Regions from separate parts of the Devosia sp. MC532 genome, predicted to be linked through region 3. Evidence: predicted binding sites of a transcription regulator. Region 3 holds the regulator's gene; each other region holds the start of a gene.
The links. The regulator LexA, encoded in region 3, represses DNA repair genes until DNA is damaged. The targets are predictions, from matches to a motif close to TGTTCNNNNTGTGTTCNG.
Positions count from the first base shown of each region.

Region 1: the regulator LexA is predicted to act here: its motif matches at 3,831-3,848, upstream of JHC09_RS10215 (putative DNA modification/repair radical SAM protein).
Region 2: the regulator LexA is predicted to act here: its motif matches at 2,310-2,327, upstream of JHC09_RS05020 (YifB family Mg chelatase-like AAA ATPase).
Region 4: the regulator LexA is predicted to act here: its motif matches at 3,628-3,645, upstream of JHC09_RS06765 (PA0069 family radical SAM protein).

Region 1 is NZ_JAEMNZ010000007.1:12,031-19,286, reverse strand. Features, by position in the region: gene JHC09_RS10240 (ring-cleaving dioxygenase) at 1-578, opposite strand, end outside; gene JHC09_RS10235 (DUF4344 domain-containing metallopeptidase) at 763-1,767, opposite strand; gene JHC09_RS10230 (DUF4344 domain-containing metallopeptidase) at 1,788-2,789, opposite strand; gene JHC09_RS10225 (DUF2200 domain-containing protein) at 2,928-3,284, opposite strand; gene JHC09_RS16920 (hypothetical protein) at 3,372-3,626, shown strand; gene JHC09_RS10215 (putative DNA modification/repair radical SAM protein) at 3,849-5,096, shown strand; gene JHC09_RS10210 (UdgX family uracil-DNA binding protein) at 5,102-6,598, shown strand; tRNA gene JHC09_RS10205 (tRNA-Met) at 6,636-6,712, shown strand; gene JHC09_RS10200 (FAD-binding oxidoreductase) at 6,908-7,256, shown strand, end outside.
Region 2 is NZ_JAEMNZ010000003.1:81,027-88,282, reverse strand. Features, by position in the region: gene JHC09_RS05030 (YafY family protein) at 1-244, shown strand, start outside; gene JHC09_RS05025 (DUF1294 domain-containing protein) at 297-677, opposite strand; gene JHC09_RS05020 (YifB family Mg chelatase-like AAA ATPase) at 752-2,278, opposite strand; gene JHC09_RS05015 (glycoside hydrolase family 25 protein) at 2,454-3,281, shown strand; gene JHC09_RS05010 (SPFH domain-containing protein) at 3,371-4,354, shown strand; gene JHC09_RS05005 (NfeD family protein) at 4,358-4,807, shown strand; gene JHC09_RS05000 (outer membrane beta-barrel protein) at 4,940-6,157, shown strand; gene galU (UTP--glucose-1-phosphate uridylyltransferase GalU) at 6,161-7,045, opposite strand; gene galE (UDP-glucose 4-epimerase GalE) at 7,152-7,256, shown strand, end outside.
Region 3 is NZ_JAEMNZ010000001.1:187,662-194,917, reverse strand. Features, by position in the region: gene JHC09_RS00900 (2-dehydro-3-deoxy-6-phosphogalactonate aldolase) at 1-610, opposite strand, end outside; gene JHC09_RS00905 (SMP-30/gluconolactonase/LRE family protein) at 1-2, opposite strand, end outside; gene JHC09_RS00895 (2-dehydro-3-deoxygalactonokinase) at 613-1,530, opposite strand; gene JHC09_RS00890 (IlvD/Edd family dehydratase) at 1,798-3,606, shown strand; gene JHC09_RS16825 (hypothetical protein) at 3,949-4,194, shown strand; gene lexA (transcriptional repressor LexA) at 4,265-4,984, opposite strand; gene JHC09_RS00875 (BMP family protein) at 5,317-6,315, shown strand; gene JHC09_RS00870 (ABC transporter ATP-binding protein) at 6,379-7,256, shown strand, end outside.
Region 4 is NZ_JAEMNZ010000004.1:112,091-119,346, forward strand. Features, by position in the region: gene JHC09_RS06745 (site-specific DNA-methyltransferase) at 1-144, opposite strand, end outside; gene JHC09_RS06750 (ribonuclease HII) at 305-913, opposite strand; gene JHC09_RS06755 (hypothetical protein) at 1,090-1,671, shown strand; gene JHC09_RS06760 (HAD-IA family hydrolase) at 1,733-2,410, shown strand; gene JHC09_RS06765 (PA0069 family radical SAM protein) at 2,407-3,555, opposite strand; gene JHC09_RS06770 (MDR family MFS transporter) at 3,909-5,414, shown strand; gene moaB (molybdenum cofactor biosynthesis protein B) at 5,458-5,994, opposite strand; gene JHC09_RS06780 (MFS transporter) at 5,972-7,256, opposite strand, start outside.

The DNA.
Region 1 (7,256 bases), on a different contig from region 3:
AAGACCTCGCCCTTGCTGTCGCGGGCCGGATAGTTGCGGACCTGACGCATGTTCATGACGCGGGTCAGCATGGCATCGGTTGGCGCCAACTCCGGCACAGATAGCGTGATCGGGCCAAGGCCGATAATCTGCTTGTCGGCTGGGACCGGCGACTTCGCCCAAGGAACAACCTTGTTCTTGTCGTCGACGAGGAGGCGGAAGCGTTGGCCTTCGAAATCCTCAAAATCCATCGAGACATGGCCAAAGCGTTCTTTGATGCCGCTGGTCGCAACATTCTGATCAGCCAGATGCTCCTTCCACCATTGCAAGGTCGCTTCGCTATCAACACGCAGGCCGGTGCGGCCGACGGTGTGATTGCCGCGCTGTTCACGCATGGTGGGGAAGTCGAAGAAGGTCAGGTCTGCGCCCGGCGAGGCAACGCCGTCACCATAAAACAGGTGATAGGACGAGGTGTCGTCCTGATTGACCGTCTTCTTGATCAGACGCATGCCCAGGGTCTTCGTGTAGAATTTCAGGTTGCGCGGTGCATCTGCCGTCACTGCCGTCAGATGGTGAATGCCGCCAAGTTCCAGGGTCATTTTGTATTCTCCTAGCGCGGCGCCAGTGCGCCGTTGTTCGAGACTGAATGTATGTCAGGATTAGGGGTTCAGAAACTGCGTAATAAGCAACGGATTGGTGTCGATTGATGAACAGTCGGGCGCATCAGAAACAGAAAAGCCCCGACCGAGGCCGGGGCTTTGTGATTGGGGACTATGAGACGGATCAGTTCGCCTGTGGGGTCATGAACGTCTCAATGAGATATTTCCAGCCGCCAGAGTAGCGCGCGTATTCCTGAGCGCATTTGCTGACACGGCTGAACGGGACAAGATTGAGATCATCCGTTTTAGCGATCCATTCGGCTTCACGACCGACGATGAATTCGGGATGGTCATTGTAGAAACTATTGAGCATCGTGCCGCCCGAGACCACGATCTCGGCATAGGTTTCCGGGGCGGCACCCATGAGCAGACACATGATGTCGATGCTGCGCTTGGCACCGAACGTATGGGTATCGGCCCAATATTTTTGGTTCACCTCCACCCCGATCGGAAGCAAGCTTTCAAAGAAGTAGGCACCCAGTAGAGCGAGGCGTGAGGAGCGCTCCTGCAGGGGTTGCCCGGGTTCATCTGCCGCGAGCAAAAGGAAGGTGGCGAACTGGTCTACGGCATCTTCTTCGCGGCCCGTGACGGGTAGTTCGAACAAATCGACCATGCCGTGGCCGATCTCGTGAAGCATTACGAATGCCGTTGAGCCGAGAAGAACTTCGACCTGGTCGGCCCACTTAAAGGCGTTCCGATAGGCGTCCTCTTTCTCCTGAAAGCTCTGGTTGAACCCGGTTAAGAGCTCGTAGCACATATTTATTTCTTTTAGGGCCGGGCTCCAGTACGCGTTGGATTCCCCGCAGTTCTTGAATCGGACCGGCACGTCCTGCGGTAGGGCAATCTGATCGGCAAGAGAGTCCAGCAAGCCAGTGAAGGCTGGCTCGTTCTGTAGCGTCGTGCGCACGAGCGCTTCTGCGCGCGTTGTCGGTTCCTCGAAGGAGACGATGAACCGGTGCTCGCCGAGTTGCTGACCGGCCGCTGCACCAGGTTCGAGAGCCTCAAGGTCAGCTTTTTCGATCAGGGTTGGCGTTTCAACATTATCTGCGGCGCCGGGGTCCTGAGCCAAGACTGCGGTTACGCCAAGGGAGAGAACTGCTGTGGCAAGAACGAGAGATGTGAGTTTCATGTGTGTCTCCTCGTTCCCGCTCAGTTCGACTTCGGGGTCATGAAAGTTTCAATCAAATAGTCCCAGCTCGCCTCATATTTGGCATAGTCCATAGGGCACAGCCGAGCGCGCATCCACGGGATGAGATTGAGATCGTCCGCTCGGTTCAGCGCTTCAACCAGTGCAGGACCTGTGAAGGCGTCTGGGTTCTGCTCGGCGTAGTCGGCGATCATGGTGAAACCGGGCATTACTGGTAGGGAGTAAGCGTCGGGATCGGAGCCAAATACCATGCAGAGCATGTCCATGCCGCGCTGTTGCGCTAAGCTGTGCTCATCGCCCCAGTAGTGGCGCGGCGCACGTTCCATCGGCAGTTCTGTCCTCATCATCCCATAGGCGGCCAAGAGGGCTAAGCGCGACGGGCGCTCCGCCAGAGCCTGATCCTCCTCATCGGAGTTGGTGACGATAAAGATTGCAAACTGATCGACCACATCTTCTTCGCGGCCGGTGATGGGCAGGTCGAAGAGTGTCACCATTCCATGGCCGATTTCGTGCAGGAGCACGAAAAGCGTTGAGCCAATGGTGACTTGGCGGTGGTCCGCCCATGGGAAAATTGGTGCGAACTTGTTGTCCAGCGTCGAATAATCATCAAAAAACTGGGCCGCGAGTTCGTAGCACATGGTTACGGTATGGTCGTTGCGGCTCCAGTAGGCATTGGGTTCGCCGCACTCTTGGAAAATCACGGGCACGGTTTCAGGAAGGGCGATCTGGTCAGAAAGCTCATCGAGAACGCTGGCAAAAACGCCTGTTCGTTCAAGCATATTTTTGATCAGAGCGAGTTCGTTATTTTGTGTCGGAGCGAACTCTAAGGTGAATCTATATTGGCCAAGTGCATCACCGACGACTTCCCCGGGGAGTAGTTCGAGCGGGACACCGGCTTCTAAAACCATGAAATCTTGATTGGTCTCGCTTGGCTCTGCTTGCGCAAAAGCCGGATTTAGGGCCAAAGCCAACATCCCCACTGCGCCGAAACACGCAAGTCTCATACTTATTCTCCTGCCCGCAATTTGTGCTCGCTCAGTGATTTACGCTGATCGCCTAGGGCGCGGTCAAGGATGTTCTGTAAATAGTACTTACTGATTTTTGCCGGTATGCAGTGTGTTAGGATTGAGTACGGGCTTGGCTTAGCTTCGCATGATTTTATTGAGTGCTTTGCCCTTGGCCAATTCATCGACCAATTTGTCCATGACGCGGATGTTCTGGACTGTCTCATTGTCGATGTCTTGAACGCGGATACCGCAGATCACGCCCGTTATGAGTGACTTAGCAGGATTGAGTTTTGGCGCTCGGGCAAAGAAAGCATCAAGCGTGCGTTCATCTGCTATCGCCTCGGCCAGGCTCTGCGCATTGTGGCCGGTGAGCCAGAACAAGACCTGGTCGAGTTCCTCTTTCGAGCGTCCTTTACGCTCAATTTTTTGCAGATAGAGCACATAGATTTTGCCGAATGTGTAATTAAATAGGCGTGTGTGATCGCTATCCATGTTCTGGCTCGTCCCAGTTAAGAGTATGGTGTTTCACAAAACTTGCGAGACATTATTGGCTATGATGAAATCCCTGCGGAGGATTTCATGACGAAGAATATTTCTATTGTGGCTCTCGCGCTTATCGCGATTGTTTTCTGTTTTCCGGTATCTGACAGCTTTGCGCAAGAAGGAACGCGTTGCAACATTAAGGGCAACGTCAGCACTCGTGGCGAGAAGATCTACCACGTTCCCGGGCAGCGTTATTACGCCGAGACCCGCATTAGCGCGTCGCATGGAGAGCGCTGGTTTTGTTCCGAACAAGAAGCTCGGGCCGCAGGCTGGCGTCGATCGAAGGTGTGAAGGCGGCTATAGTTCGTGACATCGGCCGGCTGACCATTCCATTCGCGCCGGTAATGTCGTTGAATTGTGGTTCTGACTTCGGTTGATTGATCCTGCGTCTTTTTGTGGGTCGACATTCTGACAGGCTGTGAAGGGGAGGGGATAAGTCCACTTCACATTCCTGCAATCCTATTTTCATCCCGCCGCTTGTCGCGCTACAAGAGTGAGAACAAAGGATGAACAATGGCTCCGCTGACTCTCAACCGAAAGCTCGCTATTCTCGCCGATGCAGCCAAGTATGACGCGTCTTGCGCGTCGAGCGGCACGGAGAAACGCAATAGTTCGGACGGCAAGGGGCTTGGCTCGACCGAGGGGAGCGGCATTTGCCATTCCTACGCACCCGATGGCCGCTGCATTAGCCTGCTCAAGCTGCTCCTGACCAATTTCTGCATCTATGATTGTGCTTATTGCATCAATCGTTCGTCCTCCAATGTTCAGCGCGCGCGGTTCTCTGTCGAAGAGGTGGTCAACCTCACGCTCGATTTTTATCGTCGCAACTATATTGAAGGCCTTTTTCTATCATCGGGGATAATTAAATCGCCGGACCATACGATGGAGGAGATGGTGCGCGTGGCCAAAGCGCTGCGCGAAGTGCACCATTTCAAGGGCTATATCCATCTTAAGGTGATCCCAAATGCCGCGCCGGAACTGCTTATTGAGGCAGGGCGGTGGGCCGATCGCCTCTCGACCAATATTGAGCTGCCGACCGACGTGGCGCTGGAAACTTTGGCCCCCGAAAAGCGACCATCGGAAATCCGCACGGCCATGGCCAATTTGCGGGGCAAATTGGACGAGGCCAAGCCCGATAAAAAGCCGCTGTTGAGCAAGGCCAAAAAGCAGAAATTCGCGCCTGCCGGGCAGTCCACGCAGATGATCGTGGGCGCAGACGGGGCCAATGACAGCGCAATCCTTACCCGCGCGGCCGGGCTTTATTCGGGCTATCGGCTGAAGCGGGTGTACTACTCTGCATTTTCGCCCATTCCCGACGCATCGTCGCGCCTGCCGCTGAAGGCACCGCCGCTGATGCGGGAACATCGGCTCTACCAGGCCGATTGGCTTATTCGGTTTTATGGATTTGATGTTCCTGAAATTGTTTCGGGTGGGGATGATCAGGGGCTGCTTGATCTTGCGATTGACCCCAAATTGGCTTGGGCCCTGAAACAGCGACAGAATTTTCCCGTGGATGTGAACCGCGCCGATCGGGAAATGTTGCTGCGCGTGCCTGGGCTTGGCGTGCGTAGCGTCGATCGCATCATCGCTTCGCGTCGGTTCCAGCGCCTCCGGCTTGAAGATGTGGCGAGGATGGCCGCGTCTATCGACAAGGTTCGCCCCTTCATCGCTGCCTCCGATTGGACGCCGAGCGGGCTGACCGACGACGCAAAGCTTCGCGAAAGGCTCGCCCCGCATCCTGAGCAAATGAGCCTGTTTTAAGCGCTATGTTGGCGATCCGACTGAGCAAGCCCAACGATCTTGAAGAATGGCGCGGCAAGGCGCGTCGCCTGTTGGCGGCAGGCGTTGCGCCGCATGACGTTGTTTGGCGCTATGGGACAGACCAAAACGGGCTGTTCGAAGCGGGGGAGGAGCTGTTGCCGGAAGGCAATGGCCCCGTGGGATCCGTGCCGAAGGAATTTATTGAGCTGGCGCGTGGCGCGATACAGCACTCCGATCCTGCGCGGTTCGACGGGCTTTATCGATTGTTGTGGCGGCTGCAAAAAGACCGCTCTCTGGTGCATGTCGCCTCTGATCGCGACATGCTTCTGCTGACGCGGCTCGCCTCCGGGGTGAGACGAGACAGCCACAAAATGAAAGCCTTTGTGCGGTTTCGGCGGCTCGAAGACGAGAGCTGCGCCAATGGCGAACATTTTGTCTCGTGGTTTGAGCCGGAACACTTTGTGCTCGAGGCGACGGCGCCCTTTTTCGTACGCCGCTTTGCCAGCATGGATTGGGCCATTATCACACCCTCTGCCAGCGCCTTTTGGGATACGGAGACGCTCACTTTTGGGCCCGGTGGCCAAAAGAGCGATGTTCCGCAAGAGGATAGCGTCGAGGACGATTGGCGCACCTATTATCGGTCCATTTTCAATCCGGCGCGGTTGAAGGTGTCGATGATGAAATCGGAGATGCCGGTCAAATATTGGAAGAACCTGCCTGAGGCCGAAGAGATTGGAAGCCTCATCCGTGATGCCAAGGCAATGGAATTGCAGATGATTGCGCAGGCAAGCTCGCAACCGCCAGCGCGCCATATGCGGATGCAGGACCGCGTTGTGGCGACGCAGCCGGTGGATATTGAAACCTTGGCCGGCGCGCGGGAGGCAATTCATTCTTGTAAAAACTGTCCGCTTCACGAATTCGCCACCCAGCCCGTGTTTGGCGAAGGTCCGGAAAACGCAGAGTTTTTGTTTGTCGGGGAACAGCCCGGCGACAGCGAGGACCTGGCGGGAAAACCCTTCATTGGGCCTGCGGGGCAAGTGTTTGATGAGGTTTTGGGTCGGGTCGGGATCGACCGAAAAAAGATCTATGTGACCAATGCGGTCAAACATTTCAAATTTGAACCGCGGGGCAAGCGCCGGATCCACCAAAGGCCTAACGCTGGCGAAGTTCAAGCGTGTCGGTTCTGGCTCGATATGGAGATTGCTATGGTGAAGCCCAAAGTAATCGTGGCCTTGGGCGCGACAGCGGCCGAGAGCTTGCTCGGTCGGCGCGGCGTTTCTATTGCCGAGAGCCGCGGGAAGCCGTTCGCATTGGACAATGGTGCGCTCCTTTTTGTGACCAATCACCCCTCCTATCTCCTAAGGCTGCCGGACCCTGCAGTGCGGCAGGAGGAACTGGAAAAGTTCCAATCGGATCTGACACTTGTGCGAAACCTCATGATGGAAAAGGATATTCACAGCCTTGGTGCTGAAGCGCTTGACTTCAAAAGCAGACGGTTTTAGTAAGTCGCTCATCGGCGCACAACGCTGATGCCCTTGAGGCGGAGTAGCTCAGTTGGTTAGAGCGGCGGAATCATAATCCGTGTGTCCCCAGTTCAAATCTGGGCTTCGCTACCAATTTTAAGGCCCTGAAAACGAAAGTTTTCGGGGCCTTTTGGTATTCAGCGTTCTGTTTTTTGGTCGGCTTATGCTGCGGTTTTCGCGGCAGGGGACGACGCTATGCGCTGCTCAAACTTGCACAATTGTTATCAGGGGGAACCACCCACGTCGCCTGAGGTTTTGTTGTCATGACGTGATTTTAGGATGGTCGGGATGAAGCTGACGCGACGGAATGTGTTGCTCGGATCGGGAGCTCTTCTTCTGGCGGGTGCTGGCGTGATCACAATCCCCATGGCGTTGCGTCCGGGCAGTTTGCAGGCGTCCACGTCGCGCGCCCGGCCTGTGAGCGGGCAACGAACCCTGCCGGCGGAAGCCGATGTGGTCATTATCGGCGCGGGGATCATGGGCGTCTCCACGGCATTCTTTCTGGCCGAAAAAGGCCTTTCCGTCGTCGTTTGCGAAAAGGGTCAAGTGGCCGCGGAGCAATCGAGTCGAGCCTATGGGCAGGTCACCAATTTTGGCCTGCCGCAGGAGGTTGTCGAGCTTGGTCAGCAGAGCAAAA
Region 2 (7,256 bases), on a different contig from region 3:
CCAAGATGAGCAGGCGCGCGCGAGTTCAAGGACGATCTGGCCTGTCGGGCTCGCGTTTTACGAAGGAAAACAAACCATTGCAGCGTGGTGCCTGCTACGCAACGCCTTCCGAAACTTCCGCACGGATCGCATTGTCAGCCTTCAGCTCACCGAAGAACGCTACGGCAAGCGACGGGGTCAGCTCGAAAAGGAATGGCGCGCCTCGTGGGAGCACGATGAGAAGTACACCGAAGGGAACACCTGATGTTCCACGTGAATCACGGATTTGGAATTTTGGATTCACGTGAAACACGGCACTAGTTGAGCGAGCGCACCGGCCCTGGTGTCATCTCAATGACAGCGAAAATAACCAGTAAATGGAACGCGGTAAGTGCGAGCGCCGACACCACAAAAAGCTGCTTTTGCGTTTTGTGCCGAAACAATTGCTGCCCGAGTAGCCCGCCCAGAATACCAAACGCTGTGTCAGCAAACAGCAGATGCAGCTCCCGGATACGTCTACGCCCCCCGCGCGCAGATGATTTGTCGATGGCATAAAGCACCAGACTAACGAGCCCCATGCCGAAATACAGCGCGGCGACCCAGAAGGGCAGGCGGAACGTCACAAGGCCAAAGCAGAGCGCCAAGAGCAGCGCTGCGACGCAGAAATAGCGAAACTTGCTCGTGTGCCTTTTCGCCATTCAATTCGTCCTTATTGCCGGTCCTCAAGTGGTAAGGCCAAAGCTTAAACAACTGCTTTGTATCGGCCCAAACGCTAACGTGTTTCAAAGCTCAATCGATAGCTCAGCGCTTCGGCTATATGCGGACGAGAGACTTTTTCAGAACTAGCCAAGTCAGCCAAGGTCCGCGCGACCTTGAGAACGCGATGATAGGCGCGAGCCGAAAGATTGAACCGGTCTGCCGCTTGCAGCAGCAAGTTCTGACTTTCCCGATCAGGCTCAACAAGTCGCTCGATCAGCGTTGAGGTGGCTGACGCATTGGTGAGAACTTCAGGGTGTCCAGCGGCGTCATAGCGCTGGCGCTGAAACTCTCTTGCCCGTGCCACACGGCCAGCCACAACTGCCGAAGACTCGGCCTCCCCGACGGCACCGATCATCTCGGCGGCCGATACGCTTGGCACATCAATGCGGATATCAATGCGATCCAGAAAAGGGCCGGAGATACGGGCTTGATAGTCACCGGCACAGGCCGGGCCACGCTTACAAATGTGACCCGGCGTGCCGGCGTAACCGCATTTACAGGGGTTCATAGCCGCAATGAGTTGGAAGCGACTGGGGTAGGTGACGCGGGCATTGGCCCGGGCGATGACTGTTTCGCCGCTCTCCAGAGGCTGGCGCAGACTGTCCAAAACATTGGGCGCAAATTCGGGCAATTCATCCAAAAAGAGCACGCCATTATGGGCAAGGCTGACCTCGCCGGGTTTGACGCGCAAGCCGCCGCCAACAAGTGCTGCCATTGAGGCAGAGTGGTGCGGAGCGCGGAAGGGACGTCTATCGGAGAGGACGCCGCCCACCAACTCGCCGGAAATGGATTGGATCATGGAAATATCCAATAATTCCCGCGGACTAAGGGGCGGCAAAATAGAGGGTAGGCGGGCCGCCAGCATGGATTTTCCCGCACCGGGCGGGCCAACGAATAGGAGATTATGCCCTCCGGCCGCGGCCACTTCGAGGGCACGACGAGCGACAGCTTGTCCCCGTACATCGCTGAGATCGGGCAAATTACTGCGCTCATCCGGTTGTCGGGCAGGCTTGGGCCGAGCTTGCAATTGGTGGCCAACGAGGTGATTGGCTACCGCGAGGAGGCTATCGGCAGCAATAATATCAATGTCTTCGCCCGCCCAGGCCGCTTCAGGACCAGAGGCGGCGGGGCAAATAACGCCCATGCCCTTTTCACTGGCGGCAAGTGCGGCGGGCAAGATGCCACTGACATGAGCGATGCGGCCATCAAGCCCCAGTTCCCCCAGGACCAGATAGCCATCAAGCGCATCGCTGGGGATGGCGCCCATAGCGGCCATCATCGCCAGCGCGATCGGCAAGTCGTAATGACTGCCCTCTTTGGGAAGATCAGCTGGGGCGAGATTGACCGTAATGCGCTTGGCGGGCAGACCCAACCCCGAGGCGACGAGCGCCGCGCGGACACGCTCGCTGGCTTCTTTGACCGCCTTATCCGGCAGCCCGACCATGTAAATACGGTGTAAACCCGGCGCTATCTGAACCTGAACCTCAATCGGAACAGCTTCGATCCCCTGAAACGCCACGGTGCCAACGCGTGTCACCATAGGTATGTCCCCCTAGCCAAAGGCAGGCTAACAGAACGCAAAGAGAACGCAATATGGTCTATTAACCATGCGAACTGCCATATTGGTTACCCTAAAACTCCATTAACCCAGAAATGTTGAAACAAAGGCCAGCTTAAGTTGTGCGTAGCGTGTGCCTTCATTCATGAAACCGGTTTTGAAATCTCCTCGCCTCTCCACCCTTGCGAAAGGCGCTGTCTTCGCCCTAGTCGGCGTTGCATTGGCTGCTTGTGCTACTGGCGGTGGGCTCTATGGAGCAATTCCCGGCGACAACCGTCCGCATAAGGCCGTTGATCGAGCCCGCTCGATGCCGGTGCAGGGCATTGACGTCGCGCGCTATCAGGAAAACGTCGATTTCCCCCGCGCTCGTGGTGCTGGCATTCAGTTCGTTTTCATGAAAGCAACCGAGGGCAAGGACTATCTTGACCCAGACTTCCGCGTGAACTGGCAGCGCGCCGCTCAGGCCGGCATGCCACGCGGCGCCTATCACTTTATGACATGGTGTTCGCTGGCCTCCGAGCAGGCCGCTTGGTTCGTCGCCAATGTGCCAGCCGACCCATCGGCACTGCCGCCGGTACTGGACCTCGAATGGAACAATCACTCGAGCTGCAAGACCAAGCCGAGCAAGGCCGATGCCTTGGAAAAAATTCGTCTGATGCTGGATGTGATGGAGCGCCACAGCGGTAAGCTGCCAATCATCTACACCGACATGAACTTCCACCGCGACATTCTCGAAGGCGAGTACTTCCCCAATAGCTTCTGGCTGCGCTCCACCGCTGCCGAGCCGCATGAGCGCTATAAGAACCGTCCTTGGACCTTCTGGCAGTATACCCAGACTGGTCTTGTGGCCGGTGTGCGGGGCGAGGTGGATCGCAACGTCTTCTATGGTTCACAGAACGAATGGATGACCTTCCTGTCGACCGGCTGTGATCCACGCGCCATACCAGCGCTGCAGCAGACTGGCCGCTGCGGCTACGCCAAATAGCCCGGCTCGGTAAATCTTAGCGAATAGCCTATCCCCAATAGAGTGCTGCTGCGGTAACGTGGCAGCACTTTTGTTATGGGAGCGCGGCGATGGGATTTTTGGATGAATTGGGCCTAGGCGGTTTGAACACAGTTCTAATCGCACTTGCGATACTGCTGATCATTGTCTTGTTTGCTGGCGCCAAGACCGTACCTCAGGGGTATCACTACACCATTGAGCGATTTGGCCGCTACATTCGCACACTGAAGCCCGGCCTTAACTTGATCGTGCCCTTTATCGATGTCATCGGCAAAAAGCTCAATGTTATGGAACAAGTCCTGGACGTTCCGCATCAAGAGGTGATCACACGCGACAACGCCACGGTGACGGCAAACGGCGTCACATTTTACCAAATTCTCGATGCTGCAGCAGCTGCTTACGAAGTGTCGAACTTGGAAAATGCCATCCTCAATCTGACCATGACCAACATCCGATCCGTTATGGGCTCCATGGATCTCGACGAACTTCTCAGCCATCGCGATGAGATCAATGACCGCGTGTTGCGGGTGGTGGACACCGCTGTGTCGCCTTGGGGCGTTAAAATTACCCGCATCGAAATCAAAGACATTGATCCACCCAAGGATCTTGTGGAATCGATGGGCCGCCAAATGAAAGCGGAGCGCGAAAAGCGCGCGACAATTTTGGAAGCCGAGGGCCGTCGCCAAGCTGCCATTCTCAAGGCGGAAGGCGAAAAGCAGGCGCAAGTGCTCGAAGCGGAGGGCCGCAAAGAGGCTGCCTTCCGTGACGCTGAAGCGCGTGAACGCGCGGCGGAAGCCGAAGCGCGCGCGACCCAGCTGGTGTCGGCGGCCATTGCTTCGGGTGACGTGCAGGCGATCAATTATTTTGTCGCCAATAATTACATCAAGGCCCTCGAGGGCATCGCCACCTCGCCAAACCAAAAGGTTCTGATGCTGCCCGTGGAAGCCGCCAGTGTGATCGGCTCAATCGGCGGCATTGCCGAAATCGCCCGCGAAGCCTTTGGCTCGGGTTCGTCCCAGCCCCGCGGCACTGGTCGTCCTCCAAACGCGGGTTAAGACATGAACCTTGTTGCTCTTATCGCTAGCTTTGGACCATGGAGCTGGATGGTTTTTGGCCTTGTTTTGCTCGGCCTTGAGTTGGCAGTGCCGGGCGGCTTCCTCATTTGGTTCGGTGTCTCCGCCCTTGTCATCGGGGCGCTGACGCTGGTGGTTGCGGTCAGTTGGCCCCTCCAATGGCTGGCATTCGCGGCCCTCTCTTTGAGCGCGATTTTCATCTGGACCAAGAGTGCAAAGCGTCGGCAGGCACACAGCGACAAACCACTGCTCAATCAACGGACTGACCAGTTGATCGGGCAAACAGGGCTCCTCTCTGAACCGATCATCAGCGGCTTGGGCCGAATGCATATCGGCGATACGGTTTGGCGTGTCTCTGGGCCTGACTTGACCACCGGGAGCAAGGTGCGCGTGGTTGGAGCCGACGGTAATATCCTCAGAGTGGAAGCGTTTTAGGCCCGTCTCAACCAGTATTTAACCATGACGTGTAAGGGTTCGTAAGGGGCATGGCAGGGATTTCTCGGCGCGGTCGAAGAGACGCCCTGCCTGACGGCGGAGCCATGCGTTTTGTTGGTAAAGAAGCTGAATTTGACACTGGTCGCATTGGCACCGTGCCTGTGCGCGGGGTCAGTGCTTGCCGACCCCATTGGTGACGACCGCCTACAGCCGGGGCTTTACCCGGCTGCGCCTACAAGCTTTGTCCCGACAGATGAGGGTGAGCGCCCCTTTGAGATAGACTGGTCACTCGGTCTAAGGGGCACGCAGATCTCCTCCAGCGATGGCAATAGTTTTAGCGCCCACCTGCGCCCAGAGCTCGATTTGCGCAGCCTGGGCAATTTGGTTGATACTCATATCAATGCCCATGTCGAATTGGCGCGCGGCAGTGACCCGCAGATCACCCCAACCACCGCGGCACTTTCGGTTACGGCTGGTTCGCCGTTGAACGAAAACACGCGGGTGCAGGGCCAGGCCGGCCTAAAATTCGATCGTGAATTGCTCGGCACACCCGGCTTTGATCCTCAAATTATTCGACCCGCAGATATCACCACCGGCCATATTGATGCTGGCATGGCTCATCGCTTTGGTCAGTTCAATCTCAGGCTCAATGGCCAGATAGAGCGCGTTGCCTATGGGGCGACCGAGAGGCGCGACACGGGCACAACCGATAATTCCGATCAGAACCGATGGAGCGCGGAGGGCACGCTGCGCCTCGGCTATCAGATCACCCCAATTGTTGAAGTCTTTGGCGAAGGCCAGCTCGGCCGCCATTGGTTTGACCAGGCAGGGAAAAGCTCCGGCGAGTTCGCGGATGCCTACACGCGCAGCGTCAAAATGGGCGTGAGCGGGAGCTGGCAAGAGCGGATTACCGCCCATGCCGCCGTTGGCATTGGCCAATACATATTCACCGCGGCGACGCAGCCGGAAGTGACGGCCCGTCTCTATGAAGCTGGCGTGACTTGGAAGCCTGATCCAACCCTGAGCGTTACTGGCCTTTTGGCGCGCAATATCGAGCCGACAGGGGCGGATAGTGCCGGTTCTGTGCGCGTGATTGATAGCGCAAAGCTGTCGGCCAGCTATCAGGTCACCAGCGCACTGGCGTTGCGCACCAGTAGCGAGCTCGCACAGTCACGCGTTGAGAATAGTGGCGAGACTGAAGATCGCCGCAGTGCGGGCCTCGGGGCCGATTATGGCCTCAACACGCGCACAAAACTTAGCGCCGATTACAATTATGCCCACCGCACCAATAGCGCGACGGGCACATTTGATAGTCATCAGCTGAGCGTCGGTGTGACGCTCAAGCGGTAGTGCTTAAAGCTTGTCGCTCAGATCGAGCGCCCGCAGCTCCTCAAGGAAACCAGCGCGGATGTCTTCACGGTCGAGCGCGAAGACGACGTTGGCCGTAAGGAAGCCCAGCTTAGAGCCACAGTCGAACACCTTGCCTTCGTACTTTACGCCGGTGAACTTCTGCTGGCCCATGAGGGTCTGCATCGCGTCGGTGAGCTGGATTTCCCCACCCGCACCGCGTGGCTGTTCAGCCAAAAGCGAGAAGATTTCTGGCTGCAGAATATAACGGCCGGAGATGAAGAGATTGGACGGGGCTTCTTCGCGCTTTGGCTTTTCAACCATTCCGCTGATCGCAAAACCCTTGTCATCGCCATCGCCTCGAACAACAACGCCATAGGACGAAACATCGTCCCAAGCGCATTCTTCAACGCCGATGACATTGCCGCCGGTTTCTTCGTACGCGTCCATCATCTGACGCAACACGCCCGGCTTGGCGCGGAAAATCATATCGGGCAGCAGCAGCGCAAATGGCTGGTCACCAACGATATCGCGCGCACACCACACCGCATGGCCAAGGCCGAGCGGTTCTTGCTGGCGGGTAAAGCTGGTGCGACCGGCAGAGGGCAGGTCCTTGCGCAACTCTTCCAAAGCCGCATTCTTGCCGCGGCTTTCAAGTGTGGCTTCAAGTTCAAATTGACGATCAAAATGGTCTTCGATCACAGCCTTGTTGCGACCGGTCACGAACACAAAATGCTCGATACCAGCTTCTCGCGCCTCATCCACGGCATATTGGATCAGGGGGCGGTCAACGACCGTCAGCATTTCCTTAGGCATGGCCTTAGTGGCGGGCAGGAAACGCGTGCCAAGTCCGGCAACAGGAAAGACAGCGGTACGTACACGCTTGGTCACGTGGGCACTCCAAATGAATTCTTAGGGGTAGTCGGCATAAAACTTTACAGCTATCTGCCACAGGATAAGTTTTAAAACTAGCGTTTCGCCATAGGAGAGAGCTTTCATGGCCGTTCTGGTTACTGGGGGCGCCGGCTATATCGGCAGCCACATGGTCCTCAATCTCGCTGATGCTGGCGAAGACGTTGTGGTCTTGGATAATCTTGTTACC
Region 3 (7,256 bases):
ACGCCTTAGCTCCTTTGTCATAGGAGGCCACGGCTAGTTTGGCGCGTTCCGAAACCTCGGCGACACTCATGCCGGGCTTAAAGATGTAGGTGCCAAGGCCAAAGCCAGTGCAACCGACAGCGAAGAACTCGTGGAAGTTATCCGGGTTGGCGCCGCCGACAGCATAGGTTGGAACGGCAGGTGGGAGAACGGCCTTTACAGCCTTGATGCCTTTGGACCCCAGAACTTCTGCCGGGAAGAATTTTAGACCTGTCGCGCCATTGCGAATGGCGGTGAACGCATCGGTGGGCGAGAAGACGCCGGGATAAGAGGCCATGCCCTGGGCTACGGTTTCCTTGATCACGTCCGGATTGGTGTCTGGCGAGACGATGAAAACGCCACCGGCAGCTTTGACGTTACGGACGTCTTCAACGGAAAGCACCGTGCCTGCGCCAATGTCCGCACGGTCTGACAGCGCCTCTGCCGCAAGGCGAATGCTTTCGAGTGCGTTGGGCGAATTGAGCGGAACTTCAATCAGGGTAATGCCAGCATCCACGAGCGCGGTGCATACGGCAACAGCTTCGTCGTTCTTGAGGCCACGCAGGATGGCGATGATGTGACGGTGGTTCATACTTATACTCCTGCGATGCCGGTGCGCGCGGCCTTAAGGCCTGCGAGCATGACGTCTGTAACATTTACGATACGGCTCGAAGCGCCGGTCATGCCCAGTACGCGGGCATAGAGCGCGCATAGATTGTGCGAGCCGATAAGGGGGACGGGGTCGTAACCGATCTTGGACCGGTTGCCGGCGATCTCAGAGCCAATGAGGAGGCCAGAGAGATAGCCTGCGCACCATGCCGAGCTCCGACCGGAGAGAAGAGCGCTAGCGCGCGCGGCAAACAACTGCCCGATCAAATTCTCAGGGTGTTCGAGACCCTTGCTGGCGCCATAGACAAAACCATCATCGCGATCTGCAGTGGTGAGGTCGCCCTGTAGGGAGTGACGAAGCACGGAATGGGTCTTGAGTAGATCAAACATCTCGCCGGTCATGGCCGTCGAGAAGCTCTCGATCTTGGTGCCTGAGACCTTGGCCCACTTGGAGTGGGTTCCGGGCATGCAGACGAGACCGGAATAGTCGGGGGAGATCGCTGCGAGCCCAAGGAGCTGAGTCTCCTCGCCACGCATAACGTCATCGCTACCGTGACGCTGGCATACGCCGGGCAAAATGGAGACGCGCAAGCCGCCAGCCATTTCAGGATGGACCGCGCCCGCGGCCAAGTCCTTAAGGTCGGTAGGGGCTTCAAGATAAGGCGCTTCGAGCCAGCCTTGGCGCGCGCCTGCCATGCCACAGATCAGCACTTCGTCTGGCGCATTGGCCAAGCCTAATTGGCCGATCGTTTCTGTCAGTGCGCCAGGAAAAGCATCGGGGGTGAGCTTGCCCATGCCTTTGTCTGAGCTTGCTGTTCCGATTACGGAACCATCGCCGTCCAGCGCCCACGCCCTTAAATTTGAGGTGCCCCAGTCAACAGCGACCCATGCTCCTGATTGCATCACTTCGTAGTCCCTCCAAGTCTGCGGCGCGAACGTAAAGCCGGAGACCGACACTGACTAGCCCGTTCTTGTATGGCTTAACCGCAACTGCCTGATTGCACCGCGCGCTGAGTAAGGTGGAATGCGCCGAAAATCAGATTCTCACGGTGTTTAGAGTCATTTGTATGATTTTAAGCTACGGCCCCGTTCCATTCCAGAATTGCCGTGCTAGAACAGGAGCAAACAGACCCCAGTGCTCCGCAGGGCGGAGAACCAAGGAATTGATCTATGACGGTAGATAACAGCGGCAATGGCGGCCGGAAGCTGCGCTCGCGTGCGTGGTTCGATAATCCCGATAACCCGGACATGACCGCGCTCTATCTTGAGCGCTACATGAACTATGGTGTGTCGCGCGAAGAGCTGCAGTCCGACAAGCCGATCATCGGCATCGCGCAGACCGGCTCCGACCTAAGCCCTTGTAACCGTCACCATATCGTTCTGGCTGAACGTCTGCGCGAAGGTATTCGCGAAGCGGGCGGTATCGCCATTGAGTTCCCGGTTCACCCGATTCAGGAAACCGGTAAGCGCCCGACAGCAGGACTGGACCGTAACCTGGCCTATTTGGGCCTCGTGGAAGTTCTCTATGGCTATCCGCTGGACGGCGTGGTGCTGACCATTGGCTGCGACAAGACCACACCCGCCATGCTGATGGGTGCGGCGACGGTCAATATCCCGGCGATTGCGCTCTCGGTTGGCCCAATGTTGAACGGCTGGCATAAGGGCGAACGCACGGGCTCTGGCACCATCGTCTGGAAGGCCCGCCAACTGCTCGCCGCCGGCGAAATCGACTATCCAAAGTTCATTGAACTGGTTGCATCCTCGGCCCCGTCGACTGGCTATTGCAACACCATGGGCACAGCGACAACTATGAACTCGTTGGCTGAAGCTCTCGGAATGCAGTTGCCGGGTTCAGCAGCGATTCCAGCGCCTTATCGTGACCGTCAGGAAATGGCCTATCGCACTGGCAAGCGTGCGGTAGAGATGGTTCGTGAAGACCTCAAGCCATCGGACATTCTGACCAAGGAAAACTTCCTCAACGCTATCGTGGTCAATTCGGCCATCGGCGGCTCTACCAATGCGCCAATCCATATCAATGCGATTGCCAAGCATATTGGTGTCGACCTCAATATCGACGAGTGGCAGGAGCATGGGCACAAGGTGCCGCTCTTGGTGAACTTGCAGCCAGCGGGTGAATATCTCGGTGAGGACTATTACCACGCGGGCGGTGTGCCTGCGGTGGTGAATGAGCTGATGAAACAAAAGCTTATCCACGAGAACGCCCCAACCGTGAACGGCAAGTCGATTGGCGAAAACTGCCGCAATCGTCCGATTGAAGACGACAAGGTGATCCGCCATTTCGACAATCCGATGAAGGCGGAAGCGGGCTTCCTTGTGTTGCGCGGGAACCTCTTCGACAACGCCATCATGAAGACCTCGGTGATCAGCCCTGAGTTCCGCGAGCGCTATCTCTCCGATCCGCAGCATCCGGGCATGTTTGAGGGCAAGGCGGTGGTGTTTGATGGTCCTGAAGACTATCACCACCGGATCGACGATCCGTCGCTTGCTATCGATGAACACACGCTGCTGTTCATGCGTGGGGCGGGGCCAATCGGCTATCCAGGCGCGGCGGAAGTGGTGAACATGCGTCCGCCTAGCTATCTGATTAAGAAGGGTATTTCGTCCCTTGCTTGTATCGGTGACGGTCGTCAGTCGGGCACGTCGGGTTCGCCTTCGATCCTCAACGCGTCGCCTGAAGCGGCGGCTGGTGGCAATCTCGCGATCCTGCGTACCGGAGATCGTGTGCGGATCGACCTTAATAAGGGTGAAGCTGATATCCTCATCTCGGACGAGGAAATCGCGGCCCGCCGTTTGGATCTGAATGCAGAGGGCGGATATAAATTCCCCAAGCATCAGACCCCTTGGCAGGAAATCCAACGCGGCCTGGTCGGCCAATTGGGCGACGGCGCCATTCTGCGTGGTGCCGACAAGTACCAGCGCATTGCCCAGACCGAAGGTCTGCCACGCGACAATCACTAAGCGCGATATGCGTGAGAAAGGGCCCGCGAAAGCGGGCCTTTTTTATGCGCTCAGCCAGCGTGGCCGCGACTGGCCTATTTGTGGCTTTTGGCCGGCACTTATGGGCACCAGCTTTGGCGCGGACATGGCCTTTTAGGGCGCGAAGGGGCGCGTTCTTTAGAGCGGGAATATATGAAAATGGAGCTTGCGATCGGACTTAGCGGTGAGCGCAATGCTCGACTTTGCGCGTGTATTGGCTCAGCGCATGTGATGTCGAATGTCAGCAAGCGCGCGTTGGAAGATTATATGCCAGTCCGGGGAAAGGGGGGGATCATCGAGGCCGTGCCAGAAGAATAAAAACTCATGGCCGCCATCGTCACTGGTCGTGCAGGAAAAGGTCTCTGGCAGATCGCGACTGCTCACCGGCACAAAATGCCAAAGCTGGCCATCGGCAATATTGGCACTAGACCATCGCGGCCCTTCCGCAAGGTCGCCGACATAGCCGGTCTCTTCCAAGAATTCTCGCTGTGCGCCTGCACAGATCTCTTCACCCAGCTCGCGCGTACCTTTGACGATCTGCAGGCCGGCCAGTGGATGACGAAACGCTAGGATTTGCCGGGCAGGACCGACGCCCCGCAAAACAAAGGGGCAGAGTTTTTCAACTTGCCCCTCCGCCAATTCAGTACTTCCGCATCAGGCCGACCAGACGGCCCTGAACCCGGACCCGATCGGGCGGGAAGATACGGGTTTCATAGGCCGGGTTTGCCGCTTCCAGAGCGACCGTATCGCCCTTGCGGCGCAGACGCTTCAGGGTTGCTTCCTCATCGTCGACAAGGGCCACGATGATTTCGCCGTTTGAAGCCGTATCCTGCTTTTTGATGAGGACCGTGTCGCCATCAAAAATGCCTGCGTCGATCATCGAATCCCCGCGCACTTCCAATGCGTAGTGTTCGCCTGAGCCGAGCATTTCTGGCGGTACAGCGATGGTGTGCGAGTGGGTCTGGATTGCCTCAATGGGCGTGCCTGCTGCAATGCGGCCCATAACCGGAATGGAGATGGGGCGCGCATAATCGTCAGCGGCGGATAGAAGAGCACGCGCTGGGGGCGCGGCGACCTTGCCGAGAGTGCCTTCAATGACGCTGGGCTCGAACTTTGCCTTGCGGCCGCCCAAGGTCGGGTTCATCGAATCCGGGAGCTTCACCACTTCGAGCGCACGGGCGCGATTTGGAAGGCGGCGGATAAAGCCGCGCTCTTCGAGGGCAGTGATGAGACGATGAATGCCGGATTTGGACGCCAGATCAAGCGCATCCTTCATCTCGTCGAATGACGGAGGAATACCGCTCTCCTTCATCCGCTCATGGATGAACATCAGCAATTCGTGTTGTTTTTTCGTCAGCATCGGCCCCAGCCCCCAGAATCGGAACATAGACGGAACGACTATATGTGTTCCTCAAATGTTCTGCAAGTGTTGCCATGTTCCTGTCAGCACTGCCAAACGACTGTAATATGCGCATGCATAGATGGGTGGTTTTGGCCGATCCAAGCCTGAGCTCCAAACATGCGTAAACGCGTCACAGGCACAGTGCGGCGTTGAGGAGTAAATGCGACTCGTCAGCAAGACGGAACAGATTTAAAAAACCTTAATTTTCAACTTGCCAACCAAGCGTCTTCGCTCGCTAGATAGGCAGGAGAGATTTTTGTTCGTTTTTTGCACACTCATTGGGGGTTAAAATGACCGCTCTAACGAAATTCGGTCGACGCGCCTTTCTTTCGGCGGCCGCACTCGGCGTCGCAGCTCTGTCGCTGACCGGGTCGGTATTGGCGCAGGATGTGACCAAGATTGCAGCTGTGTGGACCGTTCCGGTTGAGCAGCAGTGGGCATCGCGCCTCCACCTCGCGCTGATCGCAGCGCAGGAACGCGGCGAGATCGAATATGTGTATTCGGAAAACGTGTCGAACACTGACTATGAACGCGTCATGCGCGAATATTCGGAGCAGGGCGCTAAGCTGGTGATCGGTGAAGCCTTCGGCGTTGAACAGCCAGCGCGTGCCGTTGCTGAAGAATACCCAGAAGTCATGTACCTGATGGGGTCCTCGCTCCAGCCAGTTGAGCCAAACTTCGCCACCTTCGACAACTTCATCCAAGAACCAAGCTATTTGACCGGCATGGTTGCGGGCATGAAGACCGAAACCAATAAGATCGGCATGATCGGTGGTTACGCTATTCCAGAAGTGAACCGTCTGATGAATGCCTTCATGCAGGGCGCACTCTCGGTCAACCCAGAGGTGAAGTTCTCGGTGAGCTTCATCAACTCCTGGTACGATCCTCCGAAGGCCAAGGAATCGGCATTCGCTATGATCGATGCGGGCGCTGACATTCTTTACGCAGAGCGTTTTGGCGTGTCTGACGCTGCCAAGGAACGCGGCGTTCTGGCCATCGGCAACGTGATCGACACCGCAGCGGATTACCCAGGCACCATTCTGGCGTCGGCGCTGTGGCACGGCGAGCCAATGATCAACAAAGCAATTGCCGACATTAAGGCTGGCAGTTTCACCGCTTCGGATTACGGCATTTATGCCTTCCTCGAGCACGGTGGTTCGAGCGCAGTTTATGATGAAGCGCTTGCTGGTGCGGACGCAGTTGCTGCGGCTAAGGCCAAGGAAGCTGAAATCCTTGCTGGTACTTTCAAGGTCGACATCAACGACGCTGAACCAAGCTCCAGCATGTAATCCTTTTTCTGGCCGGGTGTGGGTTTCCCCACGCCCGGCCTATTCTATTTTTTGGGGGCGGCAATGACCGACCAACAGGGGGATGTGGTGCTCTCACTTGAGGGGATCACCAAGCGCTTTGGCAAACTCACCGCGAATGACGGGATTAATCTCAGTCTCAAGCGGGGCGAAATCCTAGCCCTTCTGGGGGAAAACGGCGCCGGCAAGACGACATTGATGAACATTCTCTTCGGGCACTATGTGCAGGATGAGGGTGTGGTTCGTGTTGCAAGCGAGGCTGGCCTTCAAATTTTGCCTGCCGGTTCGCCTGGCGCGGCGTTGAAGGCCGGAATTGGCATGGTCCACCAGCATTTTACGCTGGCGGAAAACCTCGGCGGGCTCGACAATATTCGTCTTGGCACCGAGGGCATGTTTGCGCTTGGGGGCAAATCTGCGGCGCGCCAGAAGGTGGAAGCCATTATTGCGGAGAGTGGGCTTGATGTGGACCTCGACCGTCCTGTCGCCAGCCTCACCGTAGGCGAAAAGCAGCGCGTTGAAATCTTGAAGGCGCTCTATCGCAATGTCCGCGTGCTTATTCTGGATGAACCCACCGCGGTTCTGACCCCACAAGAGTCCGAAGGGCTCTTCACCGTTCTGCGCCGCTTGGCTGCGAATGGGCTGGGCGTTATTTTTATCTCTCACAAGCTGGGAGAAGTGCTCTCCGTATCGAGCCGTATTCTGGTTCTGCGGGGCGGCCGCAAGGCGGGTGAGCTCGTCACTGCAAATTCTGATCGGCGCGATATTGCCGATTTGATGGTGGGCAAGGCTGTGGCTGAAGTGAAGCGCACGCCCGCAACGCCGCGCGAGCCGCTGATGAGCTTTGCCAATGTGTCGCTCAAGCAGGGCTCGACCCGTCAATCGCTGCGCAATGTCAGCTTTGAACTCAAGGCTGGCGAAATCAT
Region 4 (7,256 bases), on a different contig from region 3:
CCAATCGTCATCGACGGCGTCGACTTTGCTCTGGTCCGGGCGGGTGAGGCCCTGTTCCAGCTGCAAATTGTATGGGGGATCTGCGAAAATGAGATCGATAGAGCCGGCCGGCAAGCTGTTCATATGGTCGATGCAATCGCCCATAAGGACAGTATCGATCGGAAGACGTGAAGTCTCCCTTTCCGCATCGGTCTTGGCGACCGCACGCGCGGTACTCAACATGCTCTTAACCCTAACGCAATACTAACAAGCCCGTTATAGCGTGCTGAAGTTAATGGAGCGTTCTTAATGGGTTAGCGAGGAGTTAATTCTCCAATTCTCTCGCATTACCTGCCGCCAGCAGGGCCGCTATTGGGGCGAATTCACTGCGGTGGTGGCGACATGGGCCGTTTAATTTCAAGGCCTTCATATGCGCGGCAGTGCCATATCCCTTGTGGCCGGAAAAGCCAAAATGGGGCGCGTCAGCATCCATAATGGCACACATGCGGTCGCGCGTGACCTTGGCGACAATAGACGCAGCCGCAATTGACACGCTGCGCCCGTCACCACCGACCAGAGCAATTCCGGGACAGGGCAGGGCCGGTGGCACATCGCGCCCATCGATAAGCGCTCGGTCGGCCTTTTGCGGGAGGGCTGCAACGGCCTTGGCCATAGCCGCAAGCGTCGCCCCACGAATGTTAAGGGTTTCAATGTCCGTCGGCGGCGCGCTCACGATAGCGACGTCGGCGCAGGCCATGATCTCTTCATAAAGCGCCTCGCGCTTTGCCTCGGTCAGCTTCTTACTGTCGTTGAGCCCTTGCGGGATGCGGTTGGGGTCCAAGCGAACAGCCGCAACCACCACAGGCCCTGCAAGGGGGCCGCGTCCCGCTTCATCGACACCGGCGACGTAGAGTGCGCCGCGATCGAGCAACATGGCCTCATGGCTAAAGTCCGGCCCGGCAACGGGGGCGGTGAAAATATCTGCTGAAGCTGTGTGAAGATCTTTTCGCTTTGCCATAGGGATACCTCAAACCAAGCCGATTGTTGGTATCGGCAAGCCCAGCAGGTTGATACAAGAGTCTGGTTGAGGAGCAAAGGAGAGGAGTTCACGTGCGTCGATCTGGTTTCGCTCTTGTCCCATTGCTGTTTTGCGTCTCAGCCGCCGCTCAGCCGTTTCAGCATTCGTCGGGCGAGTATCGCGAATACAATCGCGATTGGCTCGCTGCCTGTCCCAATTTCATCGATGAAGAAGCGAACTCTTGGTACGGCTACTCGTGCTTTGCCAGCACTGCCAGCCAAGAGATGAATTCGGCAAACCTGCCCGTCTATAAGCTGACAATGGTGCTCAACCGCTTAGATGGCGCGACCGATATCGCCATCACCGTCGCTGCCGACAAGCTGAGCTATGACCAGTCGCGACCCATACAGCTCAAGTTCACCAACCTCCCGCCGATTGCGCTGAAGATGGGTACTTCGTTGGAAATCCGAGACAACACCATCAATCAGTTCTTTATCTCGGATGAAGCGCTCTCTGCGACGGTTCTGGAACACATGAAGGAGCGCAACGCTCTCATCCTCTCGGTGCCGGTCGTGGGTCAAATACGACCGGTCGAAACGCGCCTTTCGACACAGGGCGTTCTGGCTTCGCTGGACTTTATGTCTACGCACGCGCGCAAGGTCGCCCAATACTAAGTCCAGAGGTGACGCCTCTGTTGCCATGTGCTAACCGAGCCCCGCAATTGAAGGCTTGGATATGACCCTTAATCTCGGCGCTGGCTTACTGTTTGATATTGATGGCACTTTGATGGAGAGCGATCCGATCCATCTCGCGGCTTTCAATCAGGTGTTTGGCCCTTATGGGCATGTCATTGACCACGAGATCTACGCCAAACATATTCAAGGCTTCGCCAATGAAGCCATCGCTGCCCATTTCATTCCCGGCGAAAGCCTCGAGCGCCGTAAGCAAATTCTCGACGGCAAGGAAGCGCTGTTCCGCGAATTGGTCGCGACTTCGATTGAGCCGCTCGCGGGCTTGATGGATCTACTCGAATGGGCACGCAGTCACGCCATTCCCATGGCCGCTGTTACCAATGCCCCAATGGCCAATGCCGACCTCATCATCGATGGCATCAAAGCGCGGTCGTATTTTTCTCACATCATCTCAGCCGATGATCTGGCGCAGGGTAAGCCGCACCCACTGCCTTACCTGACAGGCCTTAGCCACCTCAACGCGGTGGCGGCCAACAGCGTCGCATTCGAGGACTCTCGCACCGGCATAGCCTCGGCCACAGGTGCAGGCATTACCACAATTGGCCTCGCCACCGGCATTTCCGAAAGCGAACTGCGCAAAGCAGGCGCGACCCTTGCCACGCCTGACTACACCAATCCCGCCGTGCTCGATCTGATCAAATCAAAAGTGCTAGCCGCTTAGAAAAGGCTCAGCTGATTGGTTTCGAGCTTGGGCGCCACGAAAAGATCATTGCGCAGTGGTGGCAGCTTGGCGTCGAGCCCATAGCGCTCCCGGGCCTTTTCAAAACGCTGGCTCAGCAGCGTGGCATAGGGGCCTTCGCCGGTCATGCGCGTGCCAAAGCGCGAGTCATAGTCTTTGCCCGCGCGCGTGTCGCGCACCAGCGAAAGCACATGCCGTACGCGATCGGGGAAATGGCGCAACAGCCATTCGCGGAACACATCGCGCACCTCGCCCGGCAGACGCAGCAGGATCATCTGTGCGCTGATCGCCCCTTGCGTTTTGCCCGCATCAAGAATGCGCTCCAATTCCATATCATTGATCGCCGGGATCATAGGCGACGCAAAAATTGCGGTCGGTACCCCGGCCTCACTCAACCCCTTTATGGCCTCAAGACGACGGGCAGGCGAGGAAGCGCGAGGCTCCATCTTGCGGCTCAGCTTGTGATCCATCGACGTCACCGAAATGGCAACTTTGGCCAGACCAAGCTTGGCCAGTTCTTCCAAGAGATCGAGATCGCGCAGAATAAGAGCCGATTTTGTGGTGATCATCACCGGATGCTTGGTCTCCAGCATCACCTCCAAAATCCCACGGGTCAGCTGGTGCTTGCGCTCGGCTGGCTGATAGGGGTCGGTGTTGGTGCCCATGGCAATTGGCTTTGGACGATAATTCTTGGCGGCGAACTCGGCCTTGAGCGTCTCGACCGCATTGGTCTTCACATAAATATCGCGCTCAAAATCAATCCCGGCTGAATGCCCGAGATAGGCGTGGCTTGGTCGCGCAAAGCAATAAGAGCATCCATGCTCGCAACCGCGATAAGCATTGATCGAGCGCTCAAAGGCGATATCGGGACTGTCATTGCTGGTGATGATCGATTTGGCGCGTTCGGTGTGTTCCACCGTTTCGAACACCGGCATGGGCTCTACATTGTCCCAACCATCGTCAAAACTTTCGCGCTGGAACGCTTCAAATCGGCCACTGGCATTGGACTGCGCACCGCGCCCGCGAATACGATCCGGGTTGACCAGTTCGCGGCGCGTCAGGTCTGCATCCCTGCTGCGGCTAAGACGTTCCAATGCTTCGAAAGAGGGGGCCTGATAAAGCGCCATCTGGTGTCTCCAGCTCAAACCCGACGGAAGAATCGCGCTCTTCAGCCGACATCTTCTCATTAGGTTAATTAGGAGAACGTAACAAGAACAAATAAGTTCCGCGAGGTGCCTTTGTGCGTCATGTGGTCAAGGCTGCCATGCACTTCAAGACTTTACGAAGGGAGGCAAGGGGCATAGAGAACTTGGCTCTGTCTTGCTCACTCGCAGTTCTCCAAGACGCCCAAGGCGCGTTGGATGCCCTAGTGTCATCCTACTGACATGACCTGACACCGAAATTAGACACTGCATCGCAACTGAACCAGAGCGGCCTCCCGTCGTCGGTTCTGTTTGCGCTTATTTTTTGAGGTAATACGATGTCGCAAGCGACGATGGACGGAGCCGTTAAGGCTGCGCCACACCAGCCGGAAGATGCGGCGCGCAATAATCTGGTCATAGCCCTTTTGCTGGTGTCGGCCTTTGTCATGTTCTTGAACGAGACCATCATGAGCGTTGCCATTCCGCAGCTCATGATTGATCTCAACATCACGGCTGGTTCTGCCCAGTGGCTGACGACAGCATTTTTGCTGACTATGGCCATCGTGATCCCGATCACCGGCTATTTGCTCCAGCGCTTCCACACGCGTCCGATTTTCACGGCGTCGATCTCGATTTTTTCGGTCGGCACTCTGATCTGTGCGATTGCGCCCGGCATTGAGCTGCTGATTGTTGGTCGTGTCGTGCAGGCCGTTGGCACCGCGATCATGATGCCGCTGCTGATGACCACCGTTATGTCGCTGGTTCCAGCAAATGGCCGCGGCAAAGTTATGGGCAATATCTCCATCGTTATGTCGGTGGCGCCTGCCATTGGCCCGACCATTGGTGGTTTCATCCTCGCCCACTTCGCTTGGCGCTATATGTTCTACTTCACCCTGCCGATTGCGATTGTTACGCTGGTCGTCGGCTACCTCAAGGTTCAGAACGTTTCCGAACCGCGCAAGACCCCGCTCGACGTCATCTCGGTGATCCTGTCGGCGCTCGGTTTCGGTGGTCTGGTCTTCGGTCTCTCGAGCTTAGGCGGCGGCGGTCATGGCGGCAGTGTTGAACACGCCGCCGAGCAGGGCGCGTCGATGCCGGCTTGGGTTCCTGTGGTCGTCGGCGTTGTCGCTATGGCCATTTTCGTCTGGCGCCAGATCCAGCTGCAGAAGTCCGACAAGGCTCTGCTTGATCTGCGCGTTCTGACCCACGGCAATTACTCTGTCTCGCTGGTCACCGCCTCTTTGGCGATGGTGGCGCTGCTCGGGTCCTCGATCATGCTGCCGCTCTACACCCAGCAGGTTCTCGGTCTTGATACGCTGCAGACCGGCATGCTCATGCTGCCCGGTGGTCTGATCATGGGCGTTCTCGCGCCGCTCGTTGGTCGCCTCTATGACCAATACGGCCCGCGTCCGCTGATGGTGCCGGGTGTCTTCGCCGTTTCCGCTGTCATGTGGTTCTTCAGCTTCGTCGGTACCGATACCCCGGTCTGGCTGGTTGTCGCCGCCCACATCATCATGAGCATCGGCCTGGCGTTCGTCTTCACCCCAATGTTCACCGCCGCCATGGGTTCTGTTCCCAAGCCGCTCTATTCGCACGCCAGTGCGACCCTGAGCTCGGTGCAGCAGGTTGCTGGTGCCGCAGGTATCGCGCTCTTCGTGGCGCTGATGAGCCTGACCTCTGCCGCACAAATGGCTGAGGGCATTGCCCCAGTAGAAGCTATGGCCGCAGGCGTTCGGGCCAGCTTCATCTGCGGTGGCATTGCCACCGTGCTGATGCTGATTGCCGCTTGGTTTGTTAAAAAGCCGGAAGGCGAAGGTCCGGGCGAAGGTTTCGCTGGCCACTAATGAAAAACGAAACGGCGCCCTCAGGCGCCGTTTTTTTATGCTGTTATCGTTCAGAAAGCCGGGGCATCAGCTCGACGAAATTACACGGCTTATGCCGGTAATCGAGCTGGTGGGTGAGAATACCTTCCCACGCATCGCGACAGGCGCCGCGCGAGCCCGGTAGGCAGAACACAAAGGTCTCGCCAATCAATCCCGCAGTCGCACGCGATTGGATCGAGCTCGTCCCCACTGTGGTGGCCGAATATTGGTGAAAGAGCACGGAGAACCCCTCCATGCGCTTATCGAACAAAGGCTCGATGGCCTCTGGGGTCACATCGCGCCCCGAAAACCCGGTGCCGCCCGTGGTCAGCACCACGTCAACATCGGGGTTGGCGACAAAGCCCTGCACCACGGCGCGGATCTTTTGAATGTCGTCGCGCACCACCGCGCGCTCAAAGCAGGTGTGGCCATCCGCTTCGAGCAGCGATTTGAGCAGCGCGCCGCCAGTGTCAGTTTCCAGAGTACGCGTATCGGAAACCGCCACGACCGCTATGGTAAGGGGACGAAACGCCCGATCGTCAAACCTTGCTGCCTTGAACATAGCCGTCTCCATTCGTGTTCCGCAGTTCCTCTGGCACAGCTTCTTCGCTCGCAACAGAAAAATCCTGCGACGCCTCGATGTCGCTGCGCGGATCAAGATTCACCGTTTCTGGCGTCTCAGTCCCCATTGGTTTGAATGGCGCGCGTTCCGACGCATCTTTCGATTTGCGGGCGCGCATACGCAGCAGTGCAAAAGTGGCGACCAGCGCGTGGAAGGTTGCCGTCACCATAAACAGCGCCATCGGCGCAATTTGCCCCATCAGGATCGACGCAGCCGTCGGGCCAATGGCAAGGCCGATCCCGTGGATCAGCAACATGCCACCCGCCACCTTGGCGAATTGGCCATCGACAGCAAAGTCGTTCGCATGGGCCACAGAGATCGGGTAGAGCGGGTTCGCCGCCAGCCCATAAAGGCCAAATAGCGCGAACATCAGGAAGCCGGGCCCAGGGTTAAAGAGGACAACCAGCAGCCCCACGGCAGCTGCGCCAAAACCGAGGCCTGCCATAACCTTGCGGCGGTCGATCTTATCGGACAAGCGTCCAAAGGGGATCTGTCCGATAGCGCCAGCAATAGCAGCAATGGCAAACAGCAGCGCAATACCGCTCGCGTCCATTCCCTGCTCAAAGCCGTAGACCGGCGCGAGCGTGCCGAACGCACCATTGGCCATGCCACAGCAGAGCGCGGCAACAGCCGCTACCGGCGATGTCTTGATCAACAGGGGCAGGTCGAGCTTGGCCGAGGTCAGAGGACGCGGCTGTGGGCTCGACGTCATGGCGGTTGGCAAAACCGCGCAGATAAAGCTGATCGCGCCGATAATGAAGGGGATATAGCCCGCAGTGCCCGTCACCGACATGGCCAATTGGCCCATGGTCGAGGCGGTCATATTGATGGTGGTGTAGATCGAGAAGATGGTGCCGCGGCTGCGATTGTCAGCCACTTCATTGAGCCAGCTCTCGACGATCATTGCCGCGCCGGCAAAACAGAAGCCAGAGAGCGCGCGCAACACGATCCAGCTGACATCGTTGATCATCAAGAGATTGAGAAGGATCGTGATAGTGCCGATCGCCGCCATCACCGAAAAGGCGCGAATATGCCCGACCTTGCGCACCACAAAGGGCACGAAGATAGAGCCAGCCACAAAGCCTATCGACCAGCCCGTGCCGATCAGACCGAGCGAAAACAGTGAGAAGCCTTCTTCTGCGCCACGGACGGAAAGCAAAAGCCCCTGCAGGCCGCCGCCGAACATCAGGAGTGCCGAGCCG